Regions from separate parts of the Aliirhizobium sp. YIM B11859 genome, predicted to be linked through region 1. Evidence: riboswitches for the same ligand, from Rfam matches in the RefSeq annotation. Region 1 holds a riboswitch; each other region holds the start of a gene.
The links. A riboswitch is a leader RNA that binds a small molecule or an ion and turns the genes downstream of it on or off. The one in region 1 is predicted to bind cobalamin.
Positions count from the first base shown of each region.

Region 1 (10,139 bases):
CCTGTCGGCGGGAAGACCGGTCGCAAAACGACGCGCAGCACTATGAACAGTGCTGCCGGCCAAAACAGCAGCCCGACGCCGTTCAGCCGTGTTGCCAGCCAGATACCGCATGCTGCAAGTTTCTCTCTGGCAGCGGTTGCGAGAAACACGATGATCGCCGTGTAGGCCCATAGATAGGCGAGATACCACAGGTGCTCCATTCGGAAGAGCACTCCCTGACCTCCATCCGGCAGGTCGAACGGCGATAACGTGAGATAACGGGCGAACACGCCCAGCATGTCGATCGGCATCCCGGCCGTGGCGTTGAAATAGACATAGATCTGCGGAGGGACAAGGAAAGCGACCCCTAAAATGAGCGGCGGCAGCAGCTGTTTCGATCTCCTGCTCCTCAGTTCTGCAGGCGACAATCGCTCAAGCGCGAAGGCCGTCGCGACGCCCGAGATCAGGAACAGCAGGCTCATGCGCCATGGATGGCTGAGAATATGCAGGATGTCGAAATAGGCGTTGCTGTTCGGAGATTTAATAAAAAAATCCTTTGAACCGTACATTAGGCTTGTGTGATATATTATCAGAAGCAGAAATACGCTTATCCGTACAATGTCCAGGTCTCCTCGGCGCTCCATGCCGGCTCCTGTTGTGAGTATTATTCGATTTCATCGAAAGATAAACACTTCAGGTTGCGCAATCATGAATCTGTATTGGAAATGAATCTTTTGGTTGTATTTAATATTGTAGAGATATTAGATGCGTGCCGATTGCCGAGGCTGGGCGGCATAGGCGTCATCTCACCATGCGCAGATGACGCCTCATGCGGATGCATGGCGGTCCGTTGCCTACATCAGATACTGAATATGCAGCCGGCCGTGATGCGCAGACGTCGAGACATGCGCCTCGACCCCGAAGACATCGGCGATCAGTGTCTCGGTGAATATGTCGGCAGGCGCGCCGCAGGCGACGAGCTTTCCCTCCGAGAGAACCGCGATCCGGTCGCAGAAGCGCGCCGCAAGGTTGAGGTCGTGGATCGCCACCACCGTGGTCAGCGGCAGATCGGCGACCAGTCGCAGGATGTCGATCTGGTGCTGGATGTCGAGATGGTTGGTCGGCTCGTCGAGGATCAGCACGGCAGGTGACTGCGCCAATGCCCGGGCGAGCTGAACGCGCTGGCGTTCACCGCCGGAAAGCGTGTGCCACAGCTGTTCGCGTCGGTCCTGAAGTCCGACCTGGATCAGCGCCTCGTCGACCAGCCGGTCGTCCTCCTTCGTCCAGGGAGAGAGGGCGGAGCGATGCGGCGTGCGGCCGAGCTTCACGACGCCGAGTACGGTGACATTGGCCTCCGTCGTAGAATGTTGTTCGACGACGGCAACGCGGCGGGCAAGCGCGCGCCGGCCGAAACCTGCGATTTCCCGGCCCTCCAGTGTCACGCTGCCGTCGACCGGTGCCCGCAGGCCGGCAAGCAGCCGTATCAGCGAGGATTTCCCCGAGCCGTTTGGCCCGATCAAGCCGAGCGTCTGGCCGGGCGCGACGGCAACCGAGATGCCGTCGACGATCACCTTGCGGCCGGCAAGGAAGCGGACGGCATTGGCAGCCAGTACGGGGCTGGCTTGGGCGAGGGGTATCGACATGGGATCTGCGCTCATGCGGGCCTGCGCGCGCGATAGAGAATGATGGAGAAGAACGGCACGCCGACCAGGGCCGTGACGACGCCGATCGGCAGCACCTGCGGCGCAATGATCGTGCGTGAGACGATATCGGCAACAACCATGAACAATGCGCCGGTGAGCGCGCAGGCGGGCAAAAGCCGCAGATGGCCAGGGCCGACGACGAAGCGGGCGGCATGCGGAATGACGAGGCCGACAAAGCCGATGGCGCCAACCATGCTGACCATGGTGGCTGTCATCAAGGCCGTGACGAGAAGCAGCACGACGCGCACCCGGTTGACGCTGATGCCGAGTGAACGGGCGGCATCCTCGCCGAAGGTGAAGGCGTCGAGTGCGCGTGAATGCCAGATGCAGACGACAAGGCCGATGGCGACGACGGAAGCGGACAGCGCCACGTCGGGCCAGCGGACGCCGGCAAAGCTGCCAAGCAGCCAGAACATCACGCTACGGGCCTGTTCGGCATTGGCGGAGGTCGAGACGATATAGGAGGTGAGCGCGTTGAATAGTTGCGATGCGGCGACGCCGGCAAGGATGGTGCGATCCGCCGTCTGCCGGCCGGTGGTCAGCATGATGACGAAGGCGAAGGCGACGACAGCACCACCGAAGGCACCGGCCGACAGCGAGACAGCCCCGCCACCCAGGCCGAGCAGCATGACCGAAACGGCGCCGGTTGAGGCACCGGCCGAGATGCCGAGCACATAGGGTTCTGCCAGTGGATTGCGCAGCAGCGACTGGAGGATCGCTCCCGAGAGTGCAAGCCCGGCGCCGCAAAAGGCTGCGACCAGCGAGCGCGACAGCCGGTAATCCCAGATCACCGCCTCCTGGATGCGGGGCAGGGGAATTTCGGTCAGCCCGAGCCGGTTGCTGACAGCAGCGATGGTCGTTTTCATCGGGATCGTCATCTCGCCGATCGCCACACCGGCAGTGATCGCAACGAAGAGAGCGGCGAAGACAAAAAGGGCGCCGGCAGTGCCGGCCGCCCAGATCTTGAAGCGCGCTCGCGTCACTGCGACAGCCCGAAGGACTTGATACCCTTGGCGAGCGTCTCGATCCCGTCGATCGTGCGGATCGTCGGGTTCATCGACTGCGCGTCCATCATCACGAAGCGTCTGTTCTTGACCGCATCGAGCTGGCTGACGACCGGATCGTTCTCGAGGAAGGCGGTCTTCACCGCCGGATCGTCGGCGGCATAACGGCGGCGGTCCATCGTCGCAATGACGATTACGGCGGGATCTGCCTGTGCGATCGTTTCCCATCCGACCAGCGGCCATTCCTCTTCGGTCGAGACGACATTCTTCGCCCCGATCGTCTTGAGGATATAGGCGGGGGCACTGTTCTTGCCGGCAATGAAAGCATCGCCCTTGGTTTCCTTGCTGGAGAACCAGAAGACGATCGGCAGGTTTTTGGCCGAGGCGCCCTTGATCGAGGCGACGGCGGATGCCTCGCGGGCCTTGAGATCGGCGATCAGCGCATCACCGCGATCGGTGACGTCGAAAATCTGCGCCAGTTCGGAAATTTCCCGATAGACCAGATCCATCGAGAACAGTTCCTTGCGCACTCCGTCGCCGCCGTCGGTATTGGTCTTGGCGACGCAATCGGCCGGCGAGATATAGGTGTTGATGCCAAGGTCGGAAAACTGCTCGCGCTTGGCGACCGAGCCCATCGGTCCGACATGCCATTCGAATTCGGCAGCAACCAGATCCGGCTCCAGCCCAACGATCGATTCGAAGCTCGGGTCGTTGTCGGCAAGCCGCTTGATCCTGGCGTTTGCCTCCGCATATTGCGGCAGGACCGGCCCGACCCAGACGGCGGTGCCGGCGACCTTGTCGGAAAGCCCAAGCGAATAGAGCACTTCCGTCATGCCCTGGCCGATCGAGACGATCTTGTTTGGCGCCTTGTCGAAGGTCACCTTCTGGCCGCAGTTTTCAACCGTCAGCGGATAGCTGGTCGATGCGGCAAACGCGGTTGCGGGAATGGTGCTTGCGCAAAACGCAAGCAATGCGGCGATCAAGCCGAGTTTCATGTCCTGTCCTTTCAGAAAAAATGGCTTTGCCGGGATGAAAGGCAGGACTGTACGAGGCCGCAATTGCGGTCCGCACAACATGGCGGGCGACGGGGTCGCTTGCGTCATAACATCTCCCTGCCGGAACACCTCGTCCGGGTTTGGCTGGCCTTGCTGCGGCAGGTCTCCTGACTTGCGGCTCGAACATCTCCCGTCTCCTTCCCGGCCTTGAGAGCCAGTGGCTGTGACGAAAGACTTGCCGCTTACAGTTGCGAGGGCAGTCGCGGAATTGGCCTTAAGCCTCACCACATTCCCTTTTCATCTGCGAATGCAGAACCGTAGCGCGTCTTTGATAGGAGACAGGCCGAAGCTTGTCCAGCGAACTTGCTGCATGACGGGCGGGGGAACTCAAAACTCCAGAAGGAGACTTGACGACCCGCCATGCATGTGTTGACGTAATAGTATAACATAACAATTGATGCAACGGACATTCGCAATGAACGACAAACTTCCCGTCACCGTGCTTTCCGGCTTTCTCGGCGCCGGCAAGACGACGCTGCTCAACCACATTCTTTCAAATCGCGAGGGAATGCGGGTGGCGCTGATCGTCAACGACATGAGCGAGGTGAACATCGATGCGGCCCTGGTGCGCGATGGCGGCGCCAATCTGTCGCGTACGCAGGAACAGCTGGTGGAAATGACCAATGGCTGCATCTGTTGCACACTGAGGGACGATCTCCTGAAGGAGGTGAGGGCACTCGCCGAGCAGGGCAGGTTCGATTACCTGCTGATCGAATCGACCGGTATTGCCGAGCCCTTGCCGGTCGCCGCCACGTTCGATTTCCGCGATGAGAATGGCCTCAGCCTGTCGGACGTGGCGAGGCTTGATACGATGGTGACGGTGGTCGATGCCGCCAATCTCCTGAAGGACTACGGCTCCGGCGATTTCCTTGCCGATCGCGGCGAGACGGCGGGCGAGGGCGACAATCGTACCATCGTCGATCTGCTGGTGGAGCAGATCGAATTCGCCGATGTGGTGATCCTCAACAAGGTCGGCACGGCGACCGAGGTCGAACGCGACACCGCGCGGAAGATCGTCGTGGCGCTCAATCCGGATGCCAGGCTGATCGAAACGGATTTCGGCCGCGTCGATCTGAAGGACGTGCTCGGCACAAGTCGTTTCGATTTCGACAAGGCGCAGGAACATCCGCTCTGGTTCAAGGAGTTGAACGGCTTCAAGGATCATATTCCGGAGACAGAGGAATATGGCATCCGCTCCTTCGTCTATCGGGCACGGCAGCCGTTCGAGCCCGAACTCTTCCAGCGTTTCATCGATCGGTCATGGCCGGGCGTGGTGCGCGCCAAGGGTTTTTTCTGGCTGGCCACGAGACCGCATCTCGTCGGCGAGATCAGCCAGGCGGGGGCTTTGGTGCGCACGGCCAAAATGGGGCTGTGGTGGTCGGCAGTGCCGAAGGAACGCTGGCCAGACAGTGAGGAATTCGCGACGATGATGCGCCCCTATCTCGATCCGGTCTGGGGTGACCGTCGGCAGGAGATCGTCTTTATCGGTACCGATCCGATGGACGAGCAGAAGATAACGGCCGAGCTGGATGCCTGCCTGGTCGATGCACCGGCCTTCGTGCCACATCTCTGGAAGAGCCTGCCCGATCCGTTCGTGAACTGGGAGCGGCAGGCATCGTAATCCGCAGATCCGATGCTGTCCGACGCGCCTCAGAGCGCGTTGGCCAGCATCACGAATTCCGCAACCGACAGCGTTTCGGCGCGGCGCTGCGGATCAATGCCCACCTTGTCGAGCAGCGCCTCGCCACCCACCGGCTTCAGGCTCTGGCGCAGCATCTTGCGGCGCTGGCCAAAGGCCGCGTGGGTGATGCGCTCCAGCCTTGAGACATCGCAGGGCAGCGGATTGGCACGGGGCGTCAGGTGAACGACGGTCGAATTTACCTTCGGCGGCGGCGAAAAGGCCTGCGGCGGGACGTCGAAAACCATATGGGCGTCCGTCCGCCAACCGGCCAGAACACCGAGCCGGCCGTAATGGTCGTCCTGCTCGTCGGCGACGATTCTAAGGCCGACTTCCTTCTGGAACATCAGCGTCAGGCTATCCCAGAACGGCGGCCAGATGCCGTCTTCGGGAAGCAGCCAGTTGATCAGCAATTGCGTGCCGATATTGTAGGGCAGGTTGGCGATGATCTTCACCGGCCCGCCTTCCGCCTTTTCCGCGGCGAGCGCCTTGAAATCGGTCTTCAGAGCATCGCCCTCGATAACCTCGAGGCGGCCGGGATAATAGTCGGCGACTTCGGCAAGCACCGGAAGAGCTCGCGCATCCCGCTCGACGGCGATCACCTTTTTGGCTCCGAGCGCCAAGATCGAGCGGGTCAGGCCACCAGGGCCGGGGCCGACTTCGAACACCGTGACGCCTTCGAGACTGCCGGCGGAGCGGGCGATCTTCTGCGTCAGGTTGAGGTCGAACAGAAAGTTCTGCCCAAGCGACTTCTTCGCATCCAGCCCATGGCGCTGGATGACGTCGCGGAGCGGCGGGAGACCGTCGAGTGTTGCCATCAGACGAACTCGCCGACAGGTTGGGCATTTGCCGCAAGCCGTGCAGCAAGCATCAGCGCTTCCACCAGGCTCGCATCACGCGCGACGCCCTGGCCGGCAATGCCGAACGCGGTGCCATGGTCGGGCGAGGTCCGGATGAACGGCAGTCCGAGCGTGACATTGACCGAACTGTCGAAGCCGAGCGCCTTGGCCGGGATCAATGCCTGGTCATGATACATGCAGATCGCCACGTCGTAGCGTGCCCGCGCCTCGTCATGGAACATCGTATCGGCGGGCAGCGGTCCGAAGACATGCAGGCCCTCCTCGCGCAGGCGCGCAATGGCCGGATGGATGATCTCCTGATCCTCAAGGCCGATCGCGCCGTCTTCGCCCGCATGTGGGTTGAGGCCGGCGACTGCAATGCGGGGCTTTCCGATACCGAACCGCGTCTTCAGGTCATGATTGGTCACCCGGCAGGTCTCGACGATCAGATCTTCCGTCAGCGCCTGCGGCACATCCTTGAGCGGAATGTGGATCGTCACCGGGATGGCGCGCAGCTTCGGTCCGGCCAGCATCATCACCGGCAGCAGGTTTCCACCCTTCGCCTTCATCGCCAGATCGGCAAGGAATTCGGTATGGCCGGGAAACTGGAATCCGGATTGGTAGAGGACCGACTTGGCGATCGGATTGGTGACAACGGCCGATGCGCGTCCCGAAAGGCAGAAATCCACGGCGGTCGCGATCGAGGCGATCGTGCCGGGCGCGGTTGCCACATGCGGTTCGCCGGCCGCGACTTCGATGCCGGCCGGCACGGAAAACACGGGCAGGGCATCATCGAATATAGATGCGGCATTTTCCGGTGTTGCCGGACGGATGGGAACGTCGAGCCCGAGCAGGGCGGCGCGGGCGGAAAATACCCCGGGATCGCCGATCAACAGGAAAGGCGGCAGGCCGGTTTCCCGCCGTGCCGCCCAGGCGGAAAGGGTTATGTCCGGGCCGATCCCTGCGGGATCGCCCTGGGTCAAGGCAAGCGGGCGAACAGACGCCATGAATACTCCGGCAGGAAAATCAGCGAATCATCTCAGGTCAATCTGCGCTTTGCCGCGCAGTTCATCGAGATATTTCTTGCTGTTGGGATCCTCGCCGCTCTTGCCGGCCTTGGTGAGGTCTTCGGCACGGAACACGGCTTCCGCAGCAAGGTCGTCGGAGACCTGGCGCTGGTCGCAAATGGCAAGGAATTCGACACCGCGCTCGGTAACCTTTGTCGCGGTCGTGCCGCCCTTGGCGCCCTCGATCAGCGGCTTCCAGTCTTCCGGCAGGTTTGGCGTCATCACCCGGCCGAGGTCACGCACCGACACATCGAGCATGGTCGCGGCAAAATCCTTGGCCTGATCGCAGCCCGGGAACTTCGAACGCGACGCGTCGGCTTCGGACTTGCGCTTGTTGAGGATCGCATTGCGCTTGGCCGCCGGCACGACGAAGATGATCTGCTTGAGGAAATATTCGGTCGTGACCGGCTTTTCCTTGCTTTCCATCATCCGCGTGACGAGTTCCTGGTTCGACATGCGGGTGTTGCCGCTGCCATAACGGGCATTGAGCAGGCGCGGCCAGCTCATCTGCACGGCAATGAAGTTTTTGAAATGCTCGGCGGTGACGCCGGACTTGTCGAGGATCTGGGTCATCTGCGCCGGCGTCATCTTGTTGCTCGCGGCAAAGCGGGCAAACGAAGCATCGACGTCATCGGTGCTGACCGACATCTTCACCCGGGCGATTTCCTGACGCTTCAGCGTTTCGTCAATCAGCTGCTCGCGGGCGACCTTGGGGTCGGCCTTCTGCCTCTGCAGGCGAAGGAAGGCGACGCGGTGGGCCACGTCGGAGGTCGTGATCGGGGTACGATTGATCACTGCCGCCACGCCGCTTGTCGTCTGCGCGGTCGCGACGATCGGGTTGACGACGAACGAAGCCGCCAGTGCAGTCGCGGCGATCGCCAGCCTGCGCGTTCCGGTCACTCCAAACATCAGTCAACTCCTCTAGCGCCTGGGCGTTTTATGCGACTTGTGGGCCGCCTCTTACTATATGCCAGCCCGCATGCGCAATCGTTGCGGCAAAACCATGACGATGCAATATCCGCACCGTCACTTCCGCGCGATCAATTCCAGTCGGCCGTTAATAGCGGCCCCGTCAATAGCGGAAGGTCTGGTCCTTGTCGTAGCCTTCGGTCGAGCCGATATTGACGTCGCCAAGCGTGCGGAAGCTCAGGCGAGCGCCGACGCTCCAGTCATTCGCATCGGTCGAATCGGTTTTCTGCGTATAGCCGATCGAGAAGATCGTGCACTCGTCCGCATAGCTGAACCCGATGCCGCGACGGGTGAACTTGTTGTCGTCGAGGTCCCAGGTCACCTTGCCGCCGATCGACCAGTTCTCGTTGACGCGGAAACTCATCTGCTTCTCGAGGATATTCGTCGACTCGTCATCGCCATATTCCGGCTGGGCAGCGACCTTGGTGTAGACGAGCTTGCCGGAAACCCGTTCCGTTTTGTAGTCGAAGGCGATGTCGGTGCGGCGGACGTCAAAATTGTCCTTGTCGAACCGGCTGTTGGTCGAAAGGCTGAAGCCCTGCGGCAGGTCGATCGCGGCCATGGCGACGAAGTCGGAAACGTCTTCCTCAAGGCCGGAATTGGCGCCTGCATTGACCAGATCGGCGCTTGCGAACGAGTTCTCGCCGGCAAGCTGATAGGACTGGCCGAAAATGCCACGCAGGCCGACACCGTTGTCGAACGAGCCGGTGTAACGAATGCCGACATTGGCGCGCGTGCCGCCTTCGATCCGGTCATAACCGGAGAACTTGTCACGGTCGAACAGGCTGGTGGCGTCGAATACGAAGCTCTGCGCATCCTCGTTCGGCAGCTGACCGGCAAGCTGTTCGTCCGGGCGGACATAGAGCTGTGCGATCGGCTCGATGATGTGGCTGCTGCTGCCGGCCGTGATCAGGATCGGATAACGGGCCTCAAGCCCGGCTGTCGCCATGTAGCGCGCGCTTTCGCCATCCCGCAGCGATTCCGAATAGGGAGCGCCGGCGCCGGAAGACGTGCTGCGCAATCCGTCGCCGCGAAGTGCCAGAAGCGGCGTCAGCTGCAGGCCCTGCTCGGTGGTGAAGGTGCGTTTCCATTCGGCTTCGGTGGTGAAGCGGCTGTAACTGCCTTCAAGGCCGGGGATGCGGTAGTCGGTACCTTCGAAATAATTGTCATCCGAGCGACGCGACAGATTGGTCAGGTTCGCGGTGATCGACAGCTGGCCGCCGGCGACCGGCTCTGGTGCATACCAGCTGTAATCGAGGACCGGATAGACAACCGCCTGCTGGCGTTCGAGCAGGCTGGTTTCCGAATCGTCCTGGACGTCGAAATAATAGCCATGCAGGTCGAAATAGTTCCGTGTGCCGAGGCCCGTCAGATAGGCTTCGTTCTTGAACGTTTCCTCGTTGACGCCCTGAAGATCGTAGGTGCGCGAGAAATTGTTGTCGCTCTGGAGCATGGCATTCCAGCCGAATGTCCAGCGCGGATTGATGTGGAATTCGCCCTTCGAGGCGGCCATCACACGGGTGTCGGATTCGCTGTCGGCGGTATTGGCGTCGAACGAACCCGAATTCTGCTGGTTGATTCCGGCGAACCGGAACGTGTGCTCGCCGGTTTCAAACCGGTTGCGCACTTCGCCTTCGACGAGCAGCCCCTGGTTCGAATAGTAGGTCGGCGTGATCGTGGCATCCATGCTCGGCGAAAAGACATGGTAATAGGGAACGCTGATCCCGAAACCGAGATTGTCGTCGGCGCTGAACCGCGGGAACAGCAGGCCTGACTTGCGCTCGACTGTTTCGTCGGGAACGGTGATCGGGAAGGGCAGCTTGCCGAGCGAAAGCCCGAACAGTT
Region 1 covers NZ_JBXHAY010000005.1:279,092-289,230, reverse strand. The annotation lists gene AC2GXZ_RS20860 (acyltransferase family protein) at 1-623, opposite strand, end outside; gene AC2GXZ_RS20855 (ABC transporter ATP-binding protein) at 834-1,637, opposite strand; gene AC2GXZ_RS20850 (FecCD family ABC transporter permease) at 1,634-2,665, opposite strand; gene AC2GXZ_RS20845 (ABC transporter substrate-binding protein) at 2,662-3,681, opposite strand; cobalamin riboswitch at 3,822-4,016, opposite strand; gene zigA (zinc metallochaperone GTPase ZigA) at 4,157-5,362, shown strand; gene rsmA (16S rRNA (adenine(1518)-N(6)/adenine(1519)-N(6))-dimethyltransferase RsmA) at 5,392-6,237, opposite strand; gene pdxA (4-hydroxythreonine-4-phosphate dehydrogenase PdxA) at 6,237-7,265, opposite strand; gene AC2GXZ_RS20825 (SurA N-terminal domain-containing protein) at 7,293-8,234, opposite strand; gene AC2GXZ_RS20820 (LPS-assembly protein LptD) at 8,398-10,139, opposite strand, start outside.

Region 2 (10,139 bases), on a different contig from region 1:
CGGGCGGCATCCATGTCGAGATGACCGGCAAGGACGTCACCGAATGCACCGGTGGCGCCCGCGCCGTTACAGGCGCCGACCTGCAGGATCGTTACCACACCCATTGCGATCCGCGTCTCAACGCCGATCAGGCCCTGGAACTGGCCTTCCTGCTGGCTGAGCGGATGAAGACCGGCCGCGACGAAAAGCGGATGGTCGTCAACGGCTGATCCATCCCGGACGGGCATGATGCAGAACTGAACAAGGCCGGCTCATCGCCGGCCTTGTTCGTTTCTCATCCAACTGCTGAACATTACTGGACGAGAACAGGGTTACGGCAGGAGGCACCACCGACACGGACGTCGACCTCGCCGATCTTGACGCCGACGGTGGTCAGCACGCTGTAGAGCACCTGATCGAGCGGCGTGGTGAGAAGTCTCAACGTATCGGCAAGCCCACCGAGCAGGGCCTGCGGAACCACGACCTTTATGCCGAGCAGTTCCACTTCAAGCTGCAGGTTGCCGATCAGCGAATCCATCAGTGTCGAGACGGTATTTTTCGTCGACGCCTGCTTCACCTTCTGGCTCGAAATGTCGGAGGGCGAGAAGGAAAGCTGGGTTGTGTTGACATTCGTCGCGTTGGCATAGGCAAGCGCCGTCAGGTTGAGCGCCGGCGTCGCGACCATCTTGGTCTTCGTCACCCGCGGATCCTTGCCGAAATTGGCAAAGGCGGTCGTATCGACATCGCCGAGCGACAGTTCCAGAACGCCCGGAATAGCTTCGACATTCACCGTCGCGCCGGTTTGTCCGCTGGGGCAGGTGATCGACGACATGCGCCCCTCGGCATTGGCGACCTCGATGTAAAGCGGCACTTTGATCTTGATGCCCAGCAGGCCGGTAATGCCGTCGACGCTCGTGGTAAGCGCGATGCGGGTCTGGGCGGTGCGCACGATGGAACCCGTTCGGCCGATCCCGAGTGCCTTGGAGCCGACCGGGGGCTCGCCGACGGCAACCGACAATGTCAAGCCGCCGAGGCCGGGGATGGTGGCCCCGAGATTGACGTCGATCTGTTTGGCTCCGCCATTGGCGGCATTGGCCGTGGCGCTGATCAGGTTGAATATATCGGTCTGGACGGTCAGGCCGTCGCTTTTGCCAATCAGCCGCGAACCGAGCGGGCCGATGTCCATGATGTCCTTGAGCTTGACGGTGAGCTTCGTGTTGCCGAGCGTCCTTTCCAGCGATTTTACGATTGCAGCGACAGCCGGCGTCACGCCCGTCGTCTGGCCGATCGCATTAAGCAGTGTGCCGTAATTGATGTCGGTATTGAGCAGATCCGTATAGGTGCCCGCTGTCAGGTTGAGCTTGATCGCCAGCTGGTCGAAGACCTTGAGTAGATCGATATTGGCATTGGCCAGCGACTGGTAATCCATTACCGACAGCGACACGGTTGTGCCGAGAAGGCTGCCGAGCAGAGCGTTGACCACGCCGCCATTGAGGCTGGCGAGCCGCGATCCGACCGAAAACGATGCCATCTTGTCGATTGATGCCGTACCGCTGGCACTGAGTGTCGGCGCTTTGGCGATACTCCCGGCGAAGAACAGGCCGCCCCGCTGGCGAACCGTCACCTGCACCGTGTCATAGGGCGCGACCCCCTGTTGGAAGCGCGAGGCGACGGCGACCGCTGGATCCGCCTGGTAATGACCGTTGACCACCTCGGCATAGGCCTCGAATTTGTCGAACACCGTATCAGGATTGAAGGCGACGGACGTTCCCTTGTTCAGGAGGACACCGTTCTTCAAGACCGCGATATTGCGGCCATTGAGCGTCATATAGTCCAGTACGCCGCTTTCGGGACTGGTCGGCGTGGCCGCCGCCGAGATCGCCGAAAGGTCGGCCGTCGTCTGTAATTCGCGCTGCTGCAGGGTGAGATAGCCGTAATCGACGCCGAGCGCGAGTGCACTGATCATCACCGGCAGGCAGAGCGCTGCCGTGATGGCGACATTGCCGCCTCGGTTGGTGAGCCATCGCCTGATTTGTGGCATTCAGATGCCTCCGACGCGCACGGTGGCGAACCGTTTGATCTGGCTGCTCGGCATGGCGTAGGTGAAGAGATTGAAAACCGGCAGAGTGCTGGCGTCATAGGTGAGCGCCACGGTGAACTGGTTGGGATTGTTCGGGTCCGCCTGTGCGGTCATCGTCAGCTTCGACTTGTCGAGAAAGGCGCTGTCGATCGTCGACCGGCTGACGAAATCCGCCACCAGGCTTTTGCGTTCGGTATCGCTCATGCCGGCAACGGCGGTGCGGGCCGCATCGGCCGCCAGCTGCTGAACCGAATGAGCCGCCGAAAGATAGATGCCGTAGGCGATCATGCTGAGCAGGGCGAGGAAGAAGAGCGGCGAGACGATGGCGAATTCCACCGCCGCCGCGCCTGAAGTGTGTTGGACATATCGCCGGATAGGCATGTGTCTCCTCCGATCTTTTTCGGAGGAGTATCTGCGTCATAAATTAAGGAGTCTCTAAAATAGATATTGTGAATATAGATAAGTGGTTCGAGCTATGCCGTCGTCACTGAAAATTCGCATGCCGAGACCGTTGCGGCAACCGCGCCGTGGCATTAAATCTCGTTGCCATGACCCAGAATGATCCCAACACCTTGCGCATTGCTGTAGCCCAGCTCAATCCCACGGTCGGCGATGTCACCGGCAACCTCGCTCTGGCGCGCGAGGCGCGCAAGGACGCCGCCCGCGAGGGCGCCGATCTGCTGATGCTGACCGAGCTGTTCATCTCCGGTTATCCGCCGGAGGATCTGGTCCTCAAGCCGTCTTTCCTGAAAGCATGCCTGAAGGCTGTCGAGACGCTGGCGGCAGATACTGCAGATGGCGGGCCGGGAATTCTGGTAGGTTTCCCGCGCGAGGGAGAAACTGGGCGGCACAATGCGGTGGCGCTTCTCGACGCCGGCAGGATCATCGCCATCCGTGACAAGATCGATCTGCCGAATTACGGCGAATTCGACGAGAAGCGGGTGTTCACCGAAGGATCCATTTCCGGCCCCTATAATTTCAGGGGCGTGAGGGTCGGCATTCCGATCTGCGAGGAAATCTGGAACGACATGGGCGTCTGCGAGACACTGGCCGAAAGCGGCGCCGAGATCCTGCTCGTGCCGAACGGTTCACCCTATTATCGCGGCAAGCTCGATGTCCGTTACCAGGTTGCCCTCCGGCAGGTGATCGAGACCGGCCTGCCGCTGCTTTTCGCCAACCAGCTCGGCGGACAGGACGAACTCGTCTTCGATGGCGCAAGCTTCGCCTTTAATGCCGACAAGTCGCTGGCTTTCCAGCTGTCGCAGTTCGAGACGGCCTTCACCGTCACCGACTGGAGACGCGAGGAGGGCGGGTGGCGCTGCATGCCCGGTCCGATGGCCCGCATCCCGGAAAAGGAAGAGGCCGATTATCATGCCTGCATGCTCGGCTTCCGCGACTATGTGAACAAAAACGGTTTCAAGTCTGTCGTGCTTGGCCTGTCCGGTGGCATTGATTCGGCCGTCTGCGCCGCAATCGCCGTCGACGCATTGGGCGAGGAGAGGGTGCGCAGCATCATGCTGCCCTATCGTTATACTTCGGAAGGTTCGTTCAAGGATGCCGCCGATTGCGCCAGAGCGCTGGGCTGCCGTTACGACATCGTGCCGATTTCCGAACCGGTCGAAGGGTTTCTGACCTCGCTCTCCGACATGTTCGAAGGCACAGACGAGGGCATTACCGAAGAGAACCTGCAGAGCCGTACCCGCGGTACGATCCTGATGGCGATTTCCAACAAGTTCGGCTCGATGGTCGTGACCACCGGCAACAAGTCGGAAATGTCGGTCGGTTACGCGACACTTTACGGCGACATGAATGGCGGCTTCAACCCGATCAAGGACCTGTACAAGATGCAGGTCTATGCGCTCGCCGAATGGCGCAACGGGCATGTGCCGCCGGATGCGCTTGGACCGTCGGGCGAAGTGATCCCGAAGAACATCATCTCCAAGGCGCCATCGGCCGAACTCCGCCCTGACCAGACGGACCAGGATTCGCTGCCGCCCTATCCGGCGCTGGACGACATTCTCGAATGCCTCGTCGAACTGGAAATGGGCACCGAAGAAATCGTCGCCCGCGGCCACGATCTGGCGACCGTCCACCGCATCGAGCACCTGCTCTATCTTGCCGAATACAAGCGCCGGCAATCGGCGCCGGGCGTCAAGATCACCAAAAAGAATTTCGGCCGCGACCGCCGTTACCCGATCACCAACCGTTTTCGGGATCGGTAACCGCCATGGCGTTTCGAAGCTCCGTCGAGATCTACAATATCCGAAACCGTCAGAGCCGTGTCCTGTGGCAGACGGAAGACCTATTCGAAGCGCCGAACTGGTCGCCCGATGGGCGTTATCTGATGCTCAATGCGGATGGTCTGATGTATAGGCTGTCTCTGGAGGGTGACGTTGCGCCGGAAAAGATCGAGACCGGTTTTGCGACCTTGTGCAACAATGACCACGGCATTTCGCCGGACGGCACACTGATCGCCGTGTCCGACAAGGTCGAGTTCGGCAAGTCGGCGATTTACGTGCTGCCGGCTGAAGGCGGGACACCGCGCCTGGTGACGCCCGAGCTGCCATCCTACTGGCACGGCTGGTCGCCGGACGGCAGGACGTTTACCTATTGCGGCATCCGCGATCAGGTCTTCGACATCTATACGATCGGCATCGATGGCGGCGAGGAGATGCGGCTGACCTTCGGGGAGGGCCGCAATGACGGTCCGGATTATTCCCCGGACGGCAAGTGGATCTACTTCAATTCCAGCCGAACCGGACAGATGCAGATCTGGCGCGCACCGTCTTTAGGCGGTGAGGCGCAACGCATGACCGACAGCATCTATGGCGACTGGTTTCCGCATCCGTCACCGAAGGGTGACAAGGTGGTTTTCGTCTCCTATGACGGCGATGTCTTCGATCATCCGCGCGACCTTGACGTGCGGGTCCGGCTGATGGACATGAATGGCGGCAATGTCGAAACCCTGTTTGAGCTTTTCGGCGGGCAGGGCACGATGAACTCGCCGAACTGGTCGCCCGATGGCGACGAATTCGCCTATGTCCGGTATTCACCTTCGACGTGAACGGGCTTGCGCCAATCCGGTCCAGCCAGCATAACAGGCCCGTCAGGTGCCCGTCTGTGACGGGAGAATCGGGAAGCCGGCGCAATTCCGGCACGTGCCCAACGCTGTGAGGCGGATGGTCATCGCATCAGGGGCAAACCCTGGCCACTGGATTACTTCCGGGAAGGCTGCGATGGTCGGATGAAGCCAAGTCAGAAGACCGGCCTGGCGTGATGGACCGATCCGCGCGGACGGCGGACAGGTTGCGGGGCTTGTCGTGATCGCCTCATCCGGCGACATGTGGGCTCCAGGCATTGTTGGGGAAAAACGATGCGACCTGAATTGCTGCCCGATCCTCCGGGCGACGGCCTTGTTGCGGCCGGACCATTTTCCGCAGGCGAGCGTGCCGCCGTTTACCGCGCCATAGAAACGCGGCGTGACGTGCGCGACCAGTTCCTCGCCGATCCGATAGACGACGACACGCTTCGGCGCGTTCTGGACGCAGCCCATGCGGCGCCTTCTGTCGGTTTCATGCAGCCGTGGAATTTCATTCTTGTCCGTGACGAAAAGGTCAGGCAGGCGGCCTGGGAAGCGTTTTCGACGGCCAATGACGAGGCCGAGGCAATGTTTCCCGAGGAGAAACGCAGCACTTACCGGAGCCTGAAGCTCGAAGGCATCCGCAAGGCCCCGTTATCGATCTGCGTCACCTGCGATCCTGACCGGGCAGGGCCGGTCGTGCTCGGACGCACCCATAATGCGCGCATGGACAGCTATTCCACCGTCTGCGCCATCCAGAACCTCTGGCTGGCCGCGCGGGCGGAAGGCATCGGCGTCGGCTGGGTCAGTATTTTTCGCGACGGGGACATGCGGGCGCTTCTGGGCATCCCGGAGCGCGTTGAAATCGTCGCCTGGCTCTGCCTCGGTTATGTGGATGCGCTCTACCAGGAACCCGAACTGGCGCTCAAGGGATGGCGCCAGCGCCTGCCTCTTGAAGACCTGGTCTATCAGGACGGCTGGGGCGTCAAATAATTACTGCTGTTGCTGCGGGCCGCTCGATTTGGGATTGGCGAGATCGATATTCTCGTCCGGGAAAAATTGCGGCCCGATTGCCCGCACCTTCCTGTCCGGATCGTAGGGACGGTCCGGCGGAAACTGGACCGGCGCTTCCTTCTGCGCCGTCACCGGGCGGGGACTGCCGATATGGGTGATACTGGAATTGGCGGTATCGCTTTGCGGAGCGCGCGGAGATGCCTCATAGAAGCCTGCGCCGGTCTGCGGTTCGTCAGGGCCGGGCAGTGCTATGCCGCGGATCTTGACGCGTTCCTTGTCCTCAAGCTCCGTCTGCGTATCGAGATCGGTCGGTGTGCAGCTATTGGCGCGGATCGCCGACAGAATCGCTACCCGCTCCTCGGATGGCTGTAGAAGCGAGCGGCTGTTATTGCGTTGTTCGGCCAGGCCCGCCCGCTCATCCTCGATCCGCTGCAGCGTTTCCTGCATGCGGTCGCATTCATCGCCATTGGCATTCTCGCCCAGCGTCACGACGCTGCCGCCGCAGCCCTGACGGCGCATGTCGATGCGCAATTGGCGGATATCCGCATTCATGGCGCTGAGATCCTGCGCGTAGCGGCGGATATTGCTGCTGGTGCCGATGATCTGCGGTGTGCTGTTGAGGCGCCTGTAGAGATTGGCACATATTTCGACATCACGCGAAAATGCCGCCTGCGGCAATACCGAACAGGCAATCAGCAGCGATGTCAGTGTCCGAACCTTGACGGAAATCATGTTTCACCTGTCGCATCGTATTGATGGCAGATCAACAATGTCATGCTCAGCATGCGGGAGGCTTGCCTTATCCCGCATGCTGGTTTGTTTCAGCCGCTCGGCTATTGTGCCGGCGCGAACGGCACCGGCTGCGAAGCTTCCGCGACAGCCAGTGCTGCCATGTTGACGACGCCGCGCGAGGTGACGGTCGTCGACAGGATATGTGCCGGCATCTTGGTCCCCAGCAGGATCGGGCCGACATGCAGCGCGTCCATCATCATCCGAACGATGCCGAGCGAAATATTCGCCGCGTCGAGGCTTGGGTAGACCAGCAGATTGGCTTCGCCATGCAACGGGCTGTCCGGCATGGCGCGTTTGCGCAGGATTTCGTTGAGCGCCGAACCGCCCTGCATTTCGCCGTCCACCTCAAGCTCCGGCGCGTTGCTGCGAATGATGGCGAGCGCGGCGCGCATCTTGCGGGCGCTTTCGGAATCGCGCGAGCCAAAGTTGGAATGGCACATCAGCGCCGCCTTCGGTTCGATGCCGAAGCGGCGGACTTCCTGGGCAGCAAGGATGGTGATCTCGGCGATCTCTTCCGCCGTCGGATTGTAGTTGACGAACGTATCCGTGAGGAAGATCGCGCCGCGCTGGGTGATCAGCAGGCTCAGGCCGGCATTCGTGCAGGAGCCTTCGCGTTTGCCGATGATCTGGTTGACGTCGCGCAGATGCCGGTCATAACGCCCTTCGAGGCCGCAGATCAGGGCATCGGCTTCGCCGCGCTTGACCGAAAGCGCGCCGATTACGGTCGTATTTGTGCGCACGACCGTGCGTGCCGCCTCCGGGTTGACCCCGGCGCGACCAACGAGCGCGAAATAGTCGTCGACATAATCACGGTAACGCGGATCGTCTTCCGGATTGACGACGCCGAAATCGACATTCGGGCGGATACGGATGCCGAAACGCTTCAACCTTGCCTCGATCACCGACGGGCGACCGATCAGGATCGGCCTTGCGATCTCCTCCTCGAGAAGAACCTGGGCTGCGCGCAGCACCCGTTCATCCTCGCCCTCGGCGAAGATGACGCGCTTCTTTTCGGCAGCCTTGGCAGCGGCAAAGATCGGCTTCATGACGAAGCCGGAGCGCCAGACGAAGCGGTTGAGCTCGTCCATATAGGCGTCGAAATCCTGGATCGGGCGGGCGGCCACACCGGTCTCGGCAGCAGCGCGGGCAACGGCCGGTGCAATGCGCAGGATGAGGCGCGGATCGAACGGCGAGGGGATCAGGTAGTCAGGACCGAAGATCGGCGTTTCGCCGCTATAGGCCTTGGCGGCAACGTCGGAGACTTCCTCGCGGGCAAGTGCTGCGATCGCCTTGACCGCAGCCATCTTCATGTCCTCGTTGATCGTGCTGGCACCGCAATCGAGCGCGCCGCGGAAGATATACGGGAAGCAAAGGACGTTGTTGACCTGGTTGGCGAAGTCGGAGCGGCCGGTGCAGATCATCGCATCGGGACGCGCCTGGCGGGCGAGTTCCGGCATGATTTCCGGTGTCGGATTGGCAAGCGCCATGATCAGCGGCTTGTCCGCCATGCGCACCAGAAGTTCCGGCTTCAGCACGCCCGGCGCGGAAAGGCCGAGGAAGACGTCGGCGCCGTCGATGCTGTCGGCCAGTACCCGCTTGTCGCTCTTCTGCACATAGACGGCTTTCCATTCGTCCATCAGCTCGACACGGCCCTCATACACGAGGCCTTCGATGTCGTGGACCCAGATGTTTTCCTTCTTCGCGCCGAGCGACACGAGAAGGTTGAGACAGGCCAGTGCCGCAGCGCCGGCGCCCGAGGTGACGATCTTGACATTGGTGATCGACTTGCCGGCGAGTTCCAGGCCGTTGAGGATCGCCGCTGCGACGATGATCGCCGTGCCGTGCTGGTCGTCGTGGAAGACCGGGATGTTCATCTTCTCGCGCAGCTGACGCTCGACTTCGAAACATTCCGGCGCCTTGATGTCTTCGAGATTGATGCCGCCGAAAGTCGGCTCCAGAGCCGCGACGGTCGAGACCATCGCATCGATGCCGGGCGCGTCGATCTCGATATCGAACACGTCGATACCGGCGAATTTCTTGAACAGGACGGCCTTGCCTTCCATCACCGGCTTGGATGCCAGCGGGCCGATATTGCCGAGCCCGAGCACGGCCGAGCCGTTGGAGACGACTGCGACGAGATTGGCGCGCGCGGTATATTCGGCGGCCATATCCGGATTGTCGCGGATCGCAAGACAGGGGGCTGCGACGCCCGGAGAATAGGCAAGCGCCAGATCGCGCTGGTTGCCGAGCGGCTTGGTCGCCTGGATCTCCAGCTTGCCGGGACGCGGATGCCGGTGGAAGAACAGTGCCTGTTCGTCGAGGTCGGCGCTGGTCGGCGGTGCCGATTTGGGGTTCTCGTGGGCGTCCATACTCACTCCTGCCTTAGTCTTAAATCTCAGTCCATGTAGGGAGATGCGGTTTCTCATACATCAATACTATCGGCGGAACAGCAGCTAATTTTATGTCCTCGCGGAAATCGGGACACAGGCCCCAAAGCCCGAAAACCGGCCCCTGTCATCATCCTGAAACACGAGTCTGGTTTTCAGGGCACGAGGCGCAAGACGAAAGGATGGCTTCCGTGACTGGCACATATGAGACGCGGCATTTCAGGACCCTGTTCATATCGGATGTGCATCTCGGTTCGAAGGCCGCACGCACAGAACTGCTCCTGGATTTCCTCAAATATCATGAAGCGGATACGGTCTTCCTCGTCGGCGACATCGTCGATGGCTGGCGGCTGAAGCGCAGCTGGTTCTGGCCGCAGGGCTGCAACGACGTGGTGCAGAAGGTGCTGCGCAAGGCACGCAAGGGCACCCGCATCGTCTACATTCCCGGCAATCACGACGAGTTCCTGCGCGATTTCCCCGGCACCCATTTCGGCGGTATCGAGGTCGCCGACCGCGCCATCTACGAAATGGCTGACGGCAAGAAATATCTGATCCTGCACGGCGATGAATTTGACGTCGTGGTCCGCAATGCCCGCCTTCTCGCCTATCTCGGCGACTGGGCCTATGATGCGGCGATTGCCATCAATGTCGTGCTCGCAGCCGTGCGCCGCCGCCTCGGCATGCCCTACTGGTCGTTCTCGGCCTGGGCCAAGCTGCAGGTCAAGCACGCGGTCAACTTCATCGGCGAGTTCCAGAAAGTGGTTGCCGACGAGGCCCGCCGCAACAAGGTTGATGGCGTCATCTGCGG
Region 2 covers NZ_JBXHAY010000003.1:501,640-511,778, forward strand. The annotation lists gene AC2GXZ_RS14680 (class II 3-deoxy-7-phosphoheptulonate synthase) at 1-209, shown strand, start outside; gene AC2GXZ_RS14685 (pilus assembly protein TadG-related protein) at 293-2,020, opposite strand; gene AC2GXZ_RS14690 (TadE family protein) at 2,021-2,440, opposite strand; gene AC2GXZ_RS14695 (NAD+ synthase) at 2,608-4,281, shown strand; gene AC2GXZ_RS14700 (TolB family protein) at 4,287-5,123, shown strand; cobalamin riboswitch at 5,151-5,345, shown strand; gene bluB (5,6-dimethylbenzimidazole synthase) at 5,445-6,131, shown strand; gene AC2GXZ_RS14710 (hypothetical protein) at 6,132-6,884, opposite strand; gene AC2GXZ_RS14715 (NADP-dependent malic enzyme) at 6,986-9,313, opposite strand; gene AC2GXZ_RS14720 (UDP-2,3-diacylglucosamine diphosphatase) at 9,514-10,139, shown strand, end outside.
Region 2: linked by a shared signal. The riboswitch ahead of bluB (5,6-dimethylbenzimidazole synthase) and the one ahead of AC2GXZ_RS20845 (ABC transporter substrate-binding protein) in region 1 are both predicted to bind cobalamin.

Region 3 (10,139 bases), on a different contig from region 1:
GGCCCGATCCTGCTGATGCTTGTTGCCGCCAGTCTTCCGGCGCAAAAAAGCCTGGAGCAGCATGTCAGGCAGGTTGCCTCCTCGCTCAAGCATGGCGGCTTGCCGGCTGGCCGCCAAGCCGTTTCCCGGATCGTCGGGCGAGATGTCGAGATGCTCGACGAAGCCGCAGTCTGCCGGGCGGCGATTGAAAGCCTGGCGGAGAATTTTTCCGACGGCGTCGTTGCGCCGGCTTTCTGGATGGGTGTCGGCGGACTGCCCGCAGGGGCTGCCTACAAGGCAGCCAATACGGCCGACAGCATGATCGGCCATCGCTCGCCCCGCCACGAAGCCTTTGGTTGGGCCGCCGCGCGTTTCGACGACGTCATCAATCTGCCCGCCTCGCGATTGACGGCCGTGCTGTTTGTCGTCGCCGCCCTCTTTGTTCAGGACGCTTCTCCGCGCAATGCCATAAGGGCGATCCGGCGCGATGCAAAAAATCACCGCTCCCCCAATGCCGGCTGGCCGGAGGCGGCAATGGCCGGCGCGCTGGGCATCGCCCTTGCCGGCCCGCGCAGTTACGGCGGCAAGATGATCGAAGCCGGTTACATGGGCGAAGGCGGTCGCACGGAACTCGTCTATGAGGATATCTACGACGCGCTGAAGATCGCCCGCATTGCAGATATTCTGCTGATTGGCCTGTTCGGCATTCTGGCTGTGCTCATGTGGCAAGTCTGAGCAATCCGTCAAGATCGAGATGCCGTTCCATATGGGCGGCCAGCCGATCGAGAATGGCATCGATATTAGCCTCATAATCAAGGCTTGATGACGAGCCGCCGAGCCTTGCAAGCCAGGCAGACCTCTGCCTGTCATCCGCAAACAGCCCATGCACATAGGTACCGGTGACCTTTCCATCCGCCGAGCGGGCGCCTTCGGCATGCCCGTCGATCGTCGAAAACGACCGGGCGCAATCGGCACCGGTTGTGCGCCCGATATGCATTTCATAGCCGGCGAAGGAAACATTGTCGAAACTGGTTCCCGAAACCGCTTCCAGCCGCTTGGCGCCGGAGAGGACGGTGTCCACGTCGAGAAGACCGAGCCCTTCGACAGAGCCGGGCGGCCCCTCCGTCCCTTCCGGATCGGAAAGTAACTTGCCCAGCATCTGGTAGCCGCCGCAGAGACCGAGCACTTGCCCGCCGCGCCGGTGATGGGCGGCGATATCGATATCGAAACCGGCCTCGCGCAACGCTGCCAGATCCGAAATCGTCGCCTTGGAGCCGACCAGCAGCACCAGGTCGCAATCGCCCGGAATAGTTTGCCCGCGGCGCACCCGGATCAGCTCCACATCCGGTTCTGCTTCCAGCGGGTCGAGATCGTCGAAATTGGAAATATGCGGCAGGATCGGTACCGCAATCCGGATTTTCGCGCCCGGCTTACGGGCAAAAGACTGGGCAAGGCCCAGCGCATCCTCGGCCGGCAACAATGCGGCATCGGCAAAATGCGGCAAAAGCCCGATCGATTGCCAGCCGGTGAACCGGGTGATCATCCCCATCCCCTCGTCAAACAGGGCAGGATCGCCGCGAAACCGGTTGACGATGAAGCCGCGGATCATCGCCGCGTCCTCGGCATCGATGACCAGTTTCGTGCCTGCGAGGCTGGCGATCACGCCGCCGCGGTCGATATCACCGATCAGCACGACCGGAACATCGGCCGCCCGGGCAAAACCCATATTCGCGATATCGTTTTGCCGCAGATTGATCTCCGAAGCACTGCCGGCACCTTCGACCAGGACCAGATCAGCCTTCGCCCGAAGGATCTCGAAACTTTCGAGCACGCGCTGCAACAGTCTCGGCTTGAGCTGCTGGTATTCCGACGCCTTGGCATTGCCCTCGACCCGCCCCTGCACCACGATCTGCGAGCCGACATCACTCTGCGGCTTGAGGAGAACCGGGTTCATGTGGACGCTGAGAGCCACCCCGGCGGCACGCGCCTGCAACGCCTGTGCGCGGCCGATCTCGCCGCCATCGGCGGTAACCGCGGCATTGTTGGACATGTTCTGCGGCTTGAATGGCAGGACGCTCAGACCGCGAAGGCTGAAGGCGCGGGCAAGACCAGCCACGACCAGCGATTTGCCCACGTCCGAGCCCGTTCCCTGGAACATGAGCGACCGGGCAGCCATGCTTTAGAACTCGATCCCGGCCTGGGCTTTGACGCCGGCCTTGAAGTGATGCTTGACCAGCGACATCTCGGTGACGAGATCGGCCGCCTCGATCAGCGCCGGCTTGGCATTGCGCCCGGTCACCACGACATGCAGATCCGGGCGTCGCGCCTGAAACGCAGCCACGACCTTTTCCAGATTGAGGTAATCGTAGCGCAGCGCGATGTTGAGCTCATCGAGAATGACGAGGCCTATCGTCTCGTCCGCCATCAGCTCGAGCGCCTTCTCCCAGGCTTTTTCGGCCGCGGCGATATCGCGCTTCAGGTCCTGGGTTTCCCAGGTGAAACCTTCGCCCATCGTATGCCAGACGACGCGATCACCGAACACCGCAAGTGCCGGCTGCTCGCCGGTCGACCATGCGCCCTTGATGAACTGCACGATACCGACCCGGCGATTGTTGCCGAGCATGCGAAGCGCCAGCCCGAAGGCTGCCGTCGACTTGCCCTTGCCGGGTCCGGTATGGACGATAAGAAGACCCTTTTCCTGGGTCTTCTCCGCCACTTCTGCATCCTGCACGGCCTTGCGGTTCGCCATCTTGGCCCGATGGCGCGCCTCTTCTGCCTGATTGATCTCCTTCACCGTGCAGCAAACCCCGTGGACGACGACGCGGATGCACTTTCACCCGACCTGAAACGCGCGCGGATCAAACCCGCAAGCGCGCCAAGAACGGCCCAGAACACCAGGTTTGTGGCATAAACGGCGTTGACGAACCGCGCATAGAGATCCATCGGCACAGCCGTCTCATGCGAGGGCGGCAATGGCGCACCAATGAGATGCGGGGCGACGAGCAGCACGATCGCGAGTGCTGCAGGCAGCGCCGAACGGCTATAGGCCAGAAGACCAAGCCCTGCAGCCGTGCAGACAGCGGTCGATACCCACCAGACCTGACGTGGACCGAGTTCGGCGGCCGGCATGCCGGGCAGTTCCGGCGGCAGGCCGAGGCCTGGCGCCAGGATCACCGTGACGAACCCTGCAAGGCCGAACATCAGACCGCCACGCCATCCGCCGAACCCGCCGAGAGCCTCGGACGCTGCGATGAGCACCAGCGCAAAGCCGATCCCGGTCAGCATGTCGGCCGCAGCCGTATAGATGAAGCGCTCGAAACCGTCGGCCGGCGACCAGCCTTCCTCGTCATGCTCATGCGCGGCGACAGGCGCTGCGGCCCCGGCGGCCGGTGCGGCATCGTGGCTGTGGCCAGCTTCCGCGCCGGCATTTTCATAAACCTCTGCGTTCAGGATCAAAGGTACGGTGGAAAAGCTCTGCATCACGGTCAACAGGAGACCAGCCAAAAGACCGGCGATCACCGCCGTGAAGACGATGTTACGAAACAGCGACATATGGGAATTCCTCTAGGTGACCAGCGATCTCAGTGGCAGGGAAATGCCAGTGAATGGCGCGTATCGTGGGCGGCGTTATGCACGACTTCCAGATGCGAGAAACCGACGAAACCGACCATGAAAAGGCCGAGAATAGCCGACAGGCCGAGAGGAATGACTTTGGAAGTGGAGACGCTGACTGCAGTTGCAGCGGAATTCGTAACCATGGACTTTTCTTTCTGCCCTCCACCCGAGGACTGTTCAATTTATCCGATATCTCCGGCAGGTCTCCTGGCTCGCGGATCGAATGCCTTCACCCGCCTTCCCGGATTTCTCCAGTGGCTTGACGGCCATATAGCCGTTTTGGGTAGAGACTTTCCGCCTACAGTTGCGGGGGCAGCCGCGGGTTTGACAGAAAAACCGTCGCACCGCATTCCCTTCGATAAACCCTTTCGGGCACCAAAGACGATTTCACTATAGACAATTCCTCTGATCGGGCAATCGTCTTTGCGACATTGACAGTTTACCGCAACAGCGCTTACTTGACGGAACAACGGTCCCTTGCCGGCAACGGGAGGGGCTAAGAGAGAATGCGGTGCGAGCCTTGGGAAACTCCAGGCTCAATGCCGCGGCTGCCCCCGCAACTGTAGGCGGCGAGCCATCCGGCCAGAGACGCCACTGGAGAGATCCCGCCACGGATCCATCTGGGAAGGCAGGCGGATGGCGACGACCCGCGAGCCAGGAGACCTGCCGTTCGACAATCATGCTTTTCCGGGCGGGGTGCTCCGGATGAAGCTTTGCTTTCACTGCAGGATGGCTCGTCCTCCTGCCGCGCACCCCGATTGTTGAAGACCTGGCGGTAGTGCGGCCTGATGACAAGTGATGACAGAAAAGGCGTGTCCGACGCGGCTTGCGGCGACGTCGATGTGACGATTTTCGTCTGCACCAATTGCCGTGAGGCAAGTGACAGTGAGGCCCGCCCCGGCATCGGCCTGATCGAGGCGCTGCGCCGCGCCGCCGACGGCAAGCCGCTCGCCGTCAAGCCCGTCACTTGCCTTGCCAATTGCGACAAGAGCCCGAGCGCCGCCTTCAGCCATCGCAGCGGCTGGTCCTATGTCTTCGGCCATCTCTCGACCGACAATGTCGACGATATCGTCACCGGCGCCATGATGCTGGCCGAGGACGAACGCGGTTTTCTTCCTCTTCGCGGCCGTCCCATGTGCCTGCGCGGCAAGGGCATGACGGCCCGCATTCCCCCATTCCATCATCACGAGGACATGCCTTCATGAGCGTAAACTTCGATCGAGTCCCCTGCACCGTCGTCACCGGCTTTCTTGGCGCCGGAAAGACCACGCTGATCCGCAACCTGATCGAGAAACTCGACGGCAAGCGTCTGGCGATCATCGTCAACGAATTCGGCGATGTCGGCATCGATGGTGAAGTGCTGAAGGGCTGCGGCATAGAGAGCTGCCCGGAAGACAACATCATCGAACTGGCCAATGGCTGCATATGCTGCACCGTAGCCGACGATTTCGTTCCCGCGATCAACCAGATTCTGGCGCTTCAGCCGCCCGTCGATCATATCCTGATCGAAACCTCCGGCCTTGCACTGCCCAAGCCGCTGGTCCAGGCCTTCCAGTGGCCGGCCGTCAAGGCGCGCGTGACGGTGGATGGCGTGATCGCCGTGGTCGATGGCGTGGCGCTGGCCGAAGGCCGTGTCGCCGATGACCATCATGCGCTCGAGGCACAGCGCCAGCAGGATGACTCGATAGACCACGACGATCCGATCGAGGAAGTCTTCGAGGATCAGGTCGCCTGCGCCGACATGATCGTGCTGACCAAGACCGACCTTCTCGACCAGGCATCGCTTGCCGCCGCCAAAGGCCGCGTCCAGGCGCATCTGCCGCGGGCGGTGAAGATCGTGCCGTCCGCCAATGGTGCGGTCGATCCGAGCGTGCTGATCGGCCTTGGCCTTGCCGTCGAGGACGATATCGAAAATCGCAAGACCCACCATGATGACGAACTGGACCACGACCACGACGATTTCGACAGCTTCGTCATTGACTTGGCAGCGGTGACCGATCCGGACGCATTGGCCGCCCGCATCTCCGCTACGGCGGAAGCCGAAAACGTGCTGCGCATAAAGGGCTTCATCGACGTCGCGAACAAGCCGATGCGCCTGCAGGTACAGGCGGTAGGATCGCGCGTGAACCACTATTTCGACCGCGCCTGGGCTCCCGGCGAAACCCGCCAGAGCCGCCTCGTCGTGATCGGAGAAAAGGGCATAGACCGCGCCGCAATCGAAAAGATGCTGGCTGCTTAATCAAGCCTGCGGAGGATAGTCAGAGAAAAGGATGCATATACTCGCCACCACATCGTCGTCGCTCGACGACCTTATCGAACCGGTCGACTTGAACCAGTCGCCGGCGGATGTGGTGGTGCTATCCTTTTCCGGAAGTGACCTGAAAGGTATTTCTGCCGGATGGAGCGAAGGCGAGGTTTCACTCGCTCTCGCCAACCTCTCCGATCTGCGTCATCCGATGTCTGTCGATCTGTGGGCGGAAAAGACCGCAGCCCAGGCAAAAGTCATTCTGGTGCGCATCCTCGGCGGATACGATCGCTGGGCCTATGGTGTCGAACAGCTTTCCCGGCTGGCACGACGAAAAGGCATCGCGCTCGTTTTGCTGCCCGGCGAATGCAGCATCCGGGATCAGCGACTGGCCACCGCCTCTACGGTCTCCGAAGACGAGCTTGCGGGCATACTGGAATGTTTCCGCGAGGGCGGTCCGGACAATATGCGGCTTCTGGCAAGACGGCTGGCCGCCCTGGCAACCGGCAAGACGGATATTCTGCCGGAGGCATTGCCGATGCCGAAGGCCGGTTTCTACAGGCCGGGCCATGGCATCGCCCAAGGTGATGACCTGCTGGCCGGGTTGGCAAAGCACGCGCCACGCCTGCCCATCCTCTTTTATCGCTCCATGCTGCTTGCCAATGATGCGGCGCCGATCGACGCCTTGTTTGCCGCCCTCAAGGCCCGCGGCTTTGCACCGATGCCGATCTTCGTCAGCAGCCTCAAGGATACGGACGCGATCACATTCGTTGAAGATGCTGTCCGGCGACTTGATCCTGCAGCGATCCTGACGACCACCGCCTTTGCCAGCGGAACCGATGACACTGGCGATACGATCTTCGACCGCAGCGGAATTCCCGTCTTCCAGGTCGTCGTTGCCACGACAAGACGTGAGGGCTGGACGGAGGGGCGGCGTGGCCTGAACCCTGCCGATCTCGCCATGCATGTCGTGCTGCCGGAACTCGATGGCCGTATCCTCGCCGGCGCGATCTCGTTCAAGCAAGGCCACAACTCCGCCAGCCTGATCAATCAGCCCGAACCAGACCGGGTGGAACAGGTGGCCGACCGGATCAAGGCCTTTCTGCGGATGAAGATGGCGCCCCGCGCCGAACGCAAGATCGTGATCCTGCTGCCGGATTATCCGAGCGCACCCGGTCGCACGGGTTATGCCGTCGGTCTGGACGTGCCGCAAAGCGTGCTGTCCATGCTGCAAGACCTTTCGATAGCAGGTTATGCGGTTTCCGATATCCCCGAGACGGCCCGCGACCTTCTCGACCGCTTGCGTAAGGCCGGCACGCTATCGATCGGCGATTACATGGCCGCACCCGGCGTCGATGCCGCCTGGGGTGCTCCGCAGGACGACCCGGACGTCGAAGACGGGGCCTACCGGTTCCGCGCCGCGCAATTCGGCAATATCACCGTGGCGTTGGCGCCGGATCGCGGACGCAATGCCGATCGCCGAGCCGATTATCACAGCCCCGATCTTCCCCCGCGTCATGCACTGGTCGCCTTCGGCCAATGGATACGCGCTATTGGCGCCCACGCGATCGTGCATGTCGGCGCCCACGGTACCCTGGAATGGCTGCCGGGCAAGACGGTGGCGCTGTCTAAGGATTGTTTCCCGGAACGTGTCACGGGCGGGCTGCCGGTGATCTATCCTTTCATCGTGTCGAACCCCGGTGAGGCAGCCGTTGCCAAGCGTCGCATCTCCGCTGTCACCATAGGTCATTTGCCGCCGGTTCTGACCGGCGCCGGCCTGTCCGACGAACAGAAGAAGCTGGAGTTGCTTGTCGACGAATATGCCCAGGCGGATGGCCTCGACCGCCGCCGTCGCGACCGGCTGGCAAAACTGATCGTCGAGGCCGCCCGCGATACCAGCATTGCGACCGATGCCGGCGTTTCAAAGGGCGACGACCCGGATACGGCGCTGGCCCGCATCGACGCCTTCCTTTGTGACCTGAAGGACTTTGCCATCAAGGATGGCCAGCATGTCTTCGGCAAAGTGGCCGAAGGCGACGCCGACCAACTGCGGGTCGCCAGCGCCGCGACGGAAAAACGGGCGCTGATCGACGCACTGGACGGAAAACACATTCGCCCCGGCCCGTCCGGCGCGCCGGCCCGCGGCCGCCGCGACGTGATGCCGACCGGACGCAATCTGTTTGCCAGCGACCCGCGCACCCTGCCGACCCCGACAGCCTTTGAATTGGGAAAACGCGCTGCAGACGAAATCCTGCGTCGGTATTTGCAAGATCATGGCGACTGGCCGAAAAGCCTCATCTTCGATTTATGGGGCAGCGCCTCGCTTCGAAGCGGCGGCGAGGAAGTGGCGCAAGTCCTGGCGCTGATCGGCGCACGGCCGGTCCAGGATGCCGCGACCGGCCGCGTGACCGGCATCGAGGTTCTGGCTCCGGCACAGCTTGGTCGCCCGCGGGTCGATGTCACACTGCGTATCTCCGGTCTCTTCCGCGACATGTTCCCGGCGCTGATCGCGTTGCTCGATGCCGCCATGCGGGCGATTGCTGCACGGGAAGAGGCGCCGGGCGACAATCCGTTGGCGGAGGATATGCAGGAACTTGGCCATCTGCCGCCGCGCATCTTCGGCTCCGCACCCGGCACCTACGGTTCCGGTATCGAGGACAAGCTGGCGGACGGATCATGGGGTGAGCGCGAGGAACTCGGCCGCATCTATCTCGATGCCACCAGCCATGTCTTCGGTGGCGCTGATGGCGAGGCAAGCCACGCGCCCGGAAAATTTGCCGGGCGGGTCGGTGTCGCCGACCTGATCGTCCATACCGGTGATGATCCCGGCCGCGATCTGTTGGATGGCTCGGCGGATGTCGCTTTCATCGGCGGGTTTTCGGCAGCCGTAGCAGCTCTCGGCGGCAAGGCGGATGTTATCGCGCTCGATACCACCGATCCGGCAAACCCCAGGGCACGCTCGATCTCCGAGGCCGTCACCCGCGTGGTCCGCGCCCGCGCAACCAACCCGCGTTTCATCGCCGGCCAGATGCGCCATGGTCCGCGCGGCGCCGCTGAACTGGTCGAAACCGTCGATCGGCTGATCGGTTTTGCCGAAACCACCCATGCCATTCCGCAATCCCTGATCGACGCCACCTATGACGCCTATCTCGGCGACGAGGCCGTGCGCGATTTCTTGCTGGCGCAGAACCCCGAAGGCGCCCGTTACATGGGCGAACGCTTCCGCTCGGCACTTGCTCGTGGTCTCTGGCATCCGCGCCGCAACGCGGTGGATGCGGAACTCGAAATGCTGATGCCTCCGCGAAAAGGAGAGGTCGCATGATGGCGCTCCCTGTTGAACGTGCGGATCAGGACATGCGGCGGGGCGCCTGCCCGGCACTGTCAACCCCGATGATGACCGGCGACGGTCTGCTGGCGCGCGTTTCTCTCATCGAGGCGATCTCGCCGGCACAACTTGCAGAGATCTGCCGGCTGGCAGTCAAGCACGGCAACGGCATGGTCAATATTTCCGCCCGCGGCAATCTTCAGATCCGCGGATTGACAGAGGCCTCGGCACCGCGGCTCGATGCGGATATCCGGTCGATGAACCTGCCGCTGCGTGACGGCCTGGCAGTCGAGGTACCGCCGCTTGCGGGAATGGACGAAAGCGAAATCGCCGATCCGCGCCCGCTGGCGAAAGCCATACGCGATGGCGCCGGCACCATTACCGGGCTGGCCCCGAAAATGGCCGTGATCGTCGATGGCACCGGACATTTGCGGCTCTCCAACCTGCTTGCGGACATCCGCCTTGTGGCGGTCTCGGCAACTGAATGGCAACTGCTTCTTGGTAACACAGAACAATCGGCACATGTTTTCAATGTTTTACGTGAAACACTTGTTGTCGACACGGTTATCGAGCTGTTGAAACGGCTGAAAGGCCTGGGAAACAAGGCCCGTGGGCGGGACCTGATACAGGCTCTATCCTTGAACGAGCAGCCGCAGAGCGCTCCGTCCCTATCCTCGGGCCTGTCCCGCGGATCAGCAAGTGCCGTGCCAGTCAGTCTGTCGCCGATGCCCGGGACGAGCTCGAACGTGACGGCAAGAGAGAAGGCGGCCGCCCTCTCGCCTTTTGCCATCTTCCCACTCTCAAACCATCTCCATGCCGTCGGCATCGGTCCCGCCTTCGGCCAGGCGAAGGCGGAAAGCCTGATCGCGCTCTGCGACGAAGCGACCAGCTTTGGGATAAAATCTTTAAAACCGGCGCTCGATCATTCACTTCTTTTTTTCGGCCCATTACAGTCCTGCCAGTCGCTGCGGCATT
Region 3 covers NZ_JBXHAY010000009.1:25,607-35,745, forward strand. The annotation lists gene cbiB (adenosylcobinamide-phosphate synthase CbiB) at 1-714, shown strand, start outside; gene AC2GXZ_RS26650 (cobyric acid synthase) at 698-2,155, opposite strand; gene cobO (cob(I)yrinic acid a,c-diamide adenosyltransferase) at 2,159-2,773, opposite strand; gene AC2GXZ_RS26660 (CbtA family protein) at 2,770-3,531, opposite strand; gene AC2GXZ_RS26665 (CbtB domain-containing protein) at 3,561-3,737, opposite strand; cobalamin riboswitch at 3,775-3,989, opposite strand; cobalamin riboswitch at 4,048-4,279, shown strand; gene AC2GXZ_RS26670 (DUF1636 family protein) at 4,407-4,799, shown strand; gene cobW (cobalamin biosynthesis protein CobW) at 4,796-5,833, shown strand; gene cobN (cobaltochelatase subunit CobN) at 5,865-9,161, shown strand; gene cobG (precorrin-3B synthase) at 9,158-10,139, shown strand, end outside.
Region 3: linked by a shared signal. The riboswitch ahead of AC2GXZ_RS26665 (CbtB domain-containing protein) and the one ahead of AC2GXZ_RS20845 (ABC transporter substrate-binding protein) in region 1 are both predicted to bind cobalamin.